Regions from separate parts of the Cryptosporangium arvum DSM 44712 genome, predicted to be linked through region 1. Evidence: riboswitches for the same ligand, from Rfam matches in the RefSeq annotation. Region 1 holds a riboswitch; the other holds the start of a gene.
What was found. Region 1 has a riboswitch for cobalamin ahead of CRYAR_RS06770 (putative cobaltochelatase). Riboswitches for the same ligand answer to the same signal wherever they lie in the genome.
Positions count from the first base shown of each region.

Region 1 (3,314 bases):
CCCCACGCCCGACCTCGGCTCCGGCTCGGGTACGGACCCCGGCCCTGGCGTCGACGTGGTGATCATGGATCTGCATCTGGGTGGCGACTCCGGCGTCGAGACCACCCGGGAACTGATCCGGCGGTGGCCCGACCTGCGTGTCCTCGTCGTCACGATGCTCGAGGACGACGAGTCGGTCGTCGCGTCGGTCCGCGCCGGTGCTCGTGGCTACCTGCTCAAAGGAGCGACGCCGGCCGAGGTCGAGCGGGCCGTTCGGGCGGTCGCGAACGGCGAGGTCATTCTCGGTCCGCAGGTCGCCGCGCGGGCGATCAGCTACCTGTCCGGCGCCCGCACCGCCGGGCCGGTGCCGTTCCCCGAACTCACCGACCGTGAGCGCGAGGTGCTCGACCTGGTGGCCCGGGGGTACGACAACACGACGATCTCGCGGCGGCTGGTCCTGAGTCCGAAAACCGTGCGGAACCACGTCGCCAACATGCTGACGAAGCTCGGGGTGCCAAGCCGGGCGGAGGCGTTGCTCCTGGCTCGGGAACGTGGTCTCGGAGGCGTGTGACCTGGGGAAGCCGGGTAATCACCGGTATCCGGAGGTGTCATATGTCGGACTACTTCGCTGATCGGGCCGAGGCGGGCCGTGCGCTGGCGGTCGCCGTGGCCGACCATCTCAAGGAGCACGAGGTGCCACTCGTGCTGGGGCTGCCGCGCGGTGGTGTTCCGATCGCACGCACCGTGGCCGCCGCGGTCCACGGCGAGTTGGACGTCGTCGTCGCGCGGAAGATCGGGGTGCCGTGGCACCGCGAGCTGGCCGTCGGGGCGGTCACCGTGGACGGGCCGGCGCTCTTCGACCGGGGACTGCTCGGTCAGGTGGGCCTCACGCTGGAGGAACTCGAGCCCGACGTGGAGCGCGAGCGCGCCGAGGCGGTGCGTCGCACCGAGCGGTACCGCGACGGACGGCCGGCGCCGGTGGTGACGGGGCGCACCGTGGTCGTGGTGGACGACGGGCTCGCGACCGGGGCCACCGCGCGGGCCGCGCTGCGGTCACTGCGCGTGCTGCGGCCCGGCCACCTGGTGTTCGCGGCACCGGTGTGCGCGCCGCAGGCGGTGGCGATGCTCGGCGCCGAGGCCGACGCGGTGGTGTGCGTCGCCGCGCCGCCGGAGTTCCGGGCCGTCGGGTACCACTACCGTTCGTTCCCGCAGCTCACCGACGAGGAGGTGGAAGCGGAGCTGGCCGCGGCCCGGCGTGAGTCCGCGTCGCTGCGGCTCTGAGGCGGTGACGCACGTCTCGCGCCTTTGACGGCGGGCGCGTGGTGAGTCAGAGTTACCGCGAGCGGAGGGCAGGAAGACCGGTGAGAATCCGGCGCGGTCCCGCCACTGTCACCGGGGAGCCGACCTCACTCAACGGTCACGGCCGGTAACGGCTGGAAGGCCGAGGACACGCTTCGATCCGGGAGCCAGGACACTGCGTCCGCTCCCTGCGAGCCTGCTCGCAGGCCATCGCACACGCGGGCGCGGACACCCGCGGGAAGGATCCTGGCATGCCCTCGTGCGTGATCGGCGGGTGACTCCGCCCTATCCGTTCTCCGCGGTCGTCGGGCTGGACGACCTGCGCTTGGCGTTGACGCTCAACGCCGTTTCGCCGGCAATCGGCGGTGTGCTCGCCCGGGGCGAGAAGGGCACCGCGAAGTCGACGGTGGTCCGGGCGCTGCACGCCCTGCTCCCACCGGTCACGGTGGTGGCCGGCTGCCGCTTCGCCTGCGACCCCGCCTCTCCGGACCCCCAGTGCCCGGATGGCCCCCACGCCGACGTGACCGCCGAGAGCCGGCCCGCCCGGCTGGTGGAGTTGCCGGTGGGTGCCACCGAGGACCGGCTGGTGGGTGCGCTCGACCTCGAGCGGGCGCTCACCGAAGGCGTGCGGGCCTACCAGCCCGGGCTGCTCGCGGCCGCGCACCGGGGCGTGCTCTACGTCGACGAGGTCAACCTGCTCGCCGACCACCTGGTCGACACGCTGCTCGACGCGGCCGGCATGGGCCGCGCGTACGTCGAGCGCGACGGCGTCTCGGTGCGGCACGCGGCCCGGTTCCTGCTGGTCGGCACGATGAACCCGGAGGAGGGCGAGCTCCGCCCGCAGTTGCTCGACCGGTTCGGGCTCACGGTGGAGGTCACCGCCAGCCGCGACCCCGCGGAACGGGCCGAGGTCGTGCGCCGCCGGCTGGCCTACGAGGCCGACCCGGAGGGCTTCGCGGCCCGGTGGGCCGAGCACGACGCGGAACTGGCGGGCCACATCGTCGAGGCGCGCGCCCGGCTGGCCGACGTCGTGCTGAGCGACGCCGCCCTGCGCCGGATCAGTGCGGTGTGCGCCGCCTTCGACGTGGACGGGCTCCGGGCCGACCTCGTCACCGCGCGGACGGCCGTCGCGCTGGCCGCCTGGCACGCGCGTGACCACGTCACCGACGACGACATCCGGAGCGCCGCCGAGCTGGCCCTGCCGCACCGCCGCCGGCGCAACCCGTTCGACGCTCCCGGCCTCGACCAGGACCAGCTCGACAAGGCCCTGCAGGAAGCCGCCGACAACGACCCGGACGACGACCCCGACGACGACCCGGGCCGCGGGCCGGACGACCCCGGCGGCCCGGACGACGGCGGCCCGGACGACGACGACCCGGACCACGGTGGTCAAGCCGACGGCGACGCGACCGACAGCGACGCGACCGAGGCCGACGCGAACCAGGGCGGCCCCGACCGGCGTCAGCCCGACGCGGCCCCGAGCGCACCGCACGACGGCCCGCCTCCGTCCGGACCGCAAGCCCCGGCCGACCGGGCCGCCGACGACGACACCGACGATCGGCCGCGCCGGCTCGCCGCCGCCGAACAAGCCGCGGTCCGCGCCACCAACCCGTACCGCACCAAGCTGCTCACCGTGCCCGGCATCGGGCGCTCCCAGTCCGACGCCTCCGGCCGCCGCTCGCAGGCCGAGGCCCGCCGCGGCCGCGTGGTGCGCTCCACCCGCACCGACGGCCCGGTGACCGACGTCCACCTGATCGCGACGTTGCTGGCGGCGGCGCCGCACCAGAAAGCCCGCGGACGCACCGCCGGCCTCCGGCTCGAGAAGCAGGACCTGCGCGCCGCCGTCCGCCGCGGTCGGGAGAGCAACACGATCCTGTTCTGCGTCGACGCGTCCGGTTCGATGGCCGCGCGGCAGCGGATGGCCGCGGTCAAGGGCGCGGTGCTGTCGTTACTGCTCGACGCCTACCAGCGTCGCGACACCGTCGGCCTGGTGACGTTCCGGCGGGACACCGCGACGCTCGCGCTACCGCCCACCG
Region 1 is NZ_KK073874.1:1,471,557-1,474,870, forward strand. Features, by position in the region: partial or broken gene CRYAR_RS50610 (LuxR C-terminal-related transcriptional regulator) at 50-550, shown strand; gene CRYAR_RS06765 (phosphoribosyltransferase) at 592-1,260, shown strand; cobalamin riboswitch at 1,330-1,456, shown strand; gene CRYAR_RS06770 (putative cobaltochelatase) at 1,553-3,314, shown strand, end outside.

Region 2 (3,314 bases), 2.5 Mb from region 1:
GACTGGACCCAGCCGCCGACGGTGGCCGCGAACCCGCCGAGCTGCTCCCCGAAGTACTGCACCATGTCGTTGCGCTCGGGCTCGCCGTGCACGAGTACGTCCAGGCCGAGACGTTCCTGCCGCGCGACGACGTCGGCGATCTCGGCGCGCATCCGCTCCTCGTACCCGGCCGCGTCGAGCCGCCCGGCGCGGACCTCGGCGCGGGCGTGGCGCAGCGCGTCGGTCTGCGGGAACGACCCGATCGTGGTCGTGGCCAGCGGCGGCAGGTTCAGCCGCTGCTGCTGGGCGGCGGCCCGGTCGGCGTAGGCACCCCGGCGCGAGTGCTCCGGGCGCAGCGCGTCCAGGCGGGCGCGGACGGTCTGGTCCCGCCATGCCTCGGGTGCCTCGCCGGGAGAGGCGGGGAGGCCGCCGACGCCGTCGTCCAGGACCTTGCTGAGAGCGACGATCTCGTCGACCTTCTGCCGGGCGAACGCGAGACGCTCCACCAGCGCCGGGTCGAGGTCGGTCTCGGCGGCCAGGTCGACCGGCACGTGGAGCAGCGAGCACGAGGTGGAGACCGCGACGTCCTCGGCCAGGCCGCTCAGCGTGGCGTAGCGCGCGGCCGCCGCGCCGAGGTCGGCGCGCCAGACGTTGTGGCCGTCGACGAGCCCGGCGACGATCGTCGTGCCGCTGACCGTGCCGGTGCCGGCGAGCCGGTCCAGATCCCGGGCCCCGTTGACCAGGTCGAGGCCCAGCGCGTCGACCCGGGTCTCCAGCAGCGCCGGCAGGGCGTCGTCGAGCGCGCCGAAGTACGTGGCGACGAAGATCTTCGGCCGGTGCTCGAGCGCGACGAGCCGGGCGTAGGCGGCGCGGAGCGCGTCGATCTCCGCGGGGGTGCGGTCGGCGTCGTAGGCGGGCTCGTCGAGCTGTACCCACTCGGCGCCGGCGTCGGCCAGCGCGCCCAGGATCTGCGCATGGACCTCGACCAGGTCGTCGAGACGGTCGAACGGCCGGAAGCCCTCCGGCGCACCGTCGGCGGCCTTGGCCAGCAGGAGGAACGTCGCCGGGCCGATGAGCACCGGCCGGGTCCCGGGTGCTTCCGCCAGCTCGGCCAGGGCTTTCGCGGGGTCGGCCGCGAAGACGGTGTCCGGGCCGATCTCCGGCACGAGGTAGTGGTAGTTCGTGGCGAACCACTTGGTCAGCTCGAGCGCGGGCTCGGCGTCCACACCGCGGGCCATCGCGAAGTAGGTGTCCAGGTCGGACAGCCCGAGACGGCGGAACCGCTCCGGAACCGCTCCGACGGCGACCGCGGTGTCGAGCACGTGGTCGTAGTAGGAGAACGTGTTGGACGGGATCGCCTCCAGCCCCGCCTCGCGAAGGGTGCGCCACACGTCGGCGCGCAGCTCAGCCGCGAGGGCGTGCAGGTCGGCTTCGGTGATCCGGCCCGCCCAGTAGCCCTCGACCGCTTTCTTCAGCTCGCGGTGGGGGCCGATGCGGGGATAGCCGAGGACGGTGCTTCGTCCGAAATTACTCATGAGGTCCTTCCCTCGAAGATCCGATGGACCGAAGGAAGGCAGGGGAGGGCACAGCGCAGCCGCCGACCCCGCCCTGACCCTCCCTCGGGGTCGTCGGCGGCGCACACGGGTCGCGTGCGCGGTGCGGGCAGGTCTTCGGACTCGTGGGCTGTTTCCGACCGGCCGGAGCCGGACGGGCGTTCCTACTGGCCGTCGCTTCCCAGGCCGTGGCCGGCCCAGTGCTTGATTGACGGCGGTCGTTCCCACTCACCGCTGCGGGGCAGTCCCGGATTCCCACCGGGTTCCCTCTTACGACGCCCCGTCTGGCTGACGGGGCGAACCAGCACTGCGCTCCATCGTAGACGCCGCACGGGCCCGGAGACCGTCGCAGGGGCGTTGCTCACGGCCGGGCGCCGGGCACCGCCGGGGAAGCGATCGACTTCCGGGACCAACGACTCACGCGTCACGGCGGGCGATGGGCGCCTGTGGTCGCCGGCCGTGGCTCGCCTGGGCGGGTGGCGCTCACCGACGCGCCGATCGCGGTCGCGGTGTGCGGCGGAGTCGCTCAGCGGCTGGCGCGAGCCAGCGGGGTGCCGTCGAGGGCCTGGCGGAAGGCGACCAGCGAGTCGAAGACCTGGAGGACACCGGCCTCCTGCAGTTCCCCGACCGAGAAACCGCCGGTACGGACCCCGAGAGTGGGGATCTGGAGCTTGGCGGCCGCTTGCGCGTCGAAGATCGAGTCCCCGACCATGACCGCGCTGGCTCCCTCGACCTTGGCCAGGGCCGTCGCTATGAGGTCGGGCTCGGGCTTGCTCTTCGCCACGTCGTCGGAGGTGGTCCAGGCGTCGGCCAGGGACTTCCCGTCGATGAGGTCGAGAAACCGGTCGACGTGGTCGGTCCGGCCGGAGCTGGCCAGGACCAGTCGGAAGCCGCGTTCCTTGACCTCGGCCAGCAGATCGTGGGCACCCTCGAACGGCTGGATCTCGTCGATGAGCCGGTCGAACTCCTCCGCCCACGCTTTGCGCAGGTCGTCGCCGTGCGCTTCCTCGATGTCCCGGCCCCCGACCTCGGGCACGAACATGTCTCCGCCCATCCCGATCCCGCGGTGGATGCGCCACAGCGGATGGGTGATGCCGAAACGGCGGAAGGCACGGAACCACGCCAGAGCGTGCTGGTAGTTGGTGTCCACCAGGGTTCCGTCGACGTCGAAGATCGCGGTGTCGGCCATACAGTGTCTCTACCCGGTCCGACGGTCGTCACGCGTCCCACCAGCAGCATCGCACCCGCGAATCCGGCGACGGGCCGGATGTCGGCCAACGACTACGAGCGACTGGAGCAGGGGCACTCGCGGTCCGTGCGGTGGGCCCGTCCGACGACGAGACCACCCATCTCTGCTGCTGGCCGGCACCTGGACGCACTCGGCTGGATGGGCGTGGGGTTCCCGCTGCCGTCCGAGCTCACCGGCTGGGACCGCCGGACCCGCTCCGGCCCGGAACTGCCTGCCTACGTCCGCTGAGCCGTCAACTCAGATCCACCCCGCGTCCTTGGCGATACGGATGGCGTCGATGCGATTGCGCGCGTTGAGCTTCATGACGACCTTCGTGAGGTAGTTCCGCACGGTGCCGAGGGACACGTGAATCGTCGCGGCGATCTCCTGCGGCTCCGCTCCACCGGCGGCCAGACGCAGAACCTGGATCTCCCGGGCGGAGAGGGGATTTTCCCCGATGTCCCAGGCGGTGAGGGCCAGTTGGGGGTCGACGACCCGCCGGCCGGAGGCGACCTCACGAACCGCCTGGACCAGGCGCTCGTACGGGGAGTCCT
Region 2 is NZ_KK073874.1:3,955,817-3,959,130, forward strand. Features, by position in the region: gene metE (5-methyltetrahydropteroyltriglutamate--homocysteine S-methyltransferase) at 1-1,514, opposite strand, end outside; cobalamin riboswitch at 1,624-1,853, opposite strand; gene CRYAR_RS17645 (HAD family hydrolase) at 2,059-2,721, opposite strand; gene CRYAR_RS47360 (hypothetical protein) at 2,800-3,009, shown strand; gene CRYAR_RS17650 (response regulator transcription factor) at 3,019-3,314, opposite strand, start outside.
Region 2: another riboswitch for cobalamin. It lies ahead of metE (5-methyltetrahydropteroyltriglutamate--homocysteine S-methyltransferase); the one in region 1 lies ahead of CRYAR_RS06770 (putative cobaltochelatase).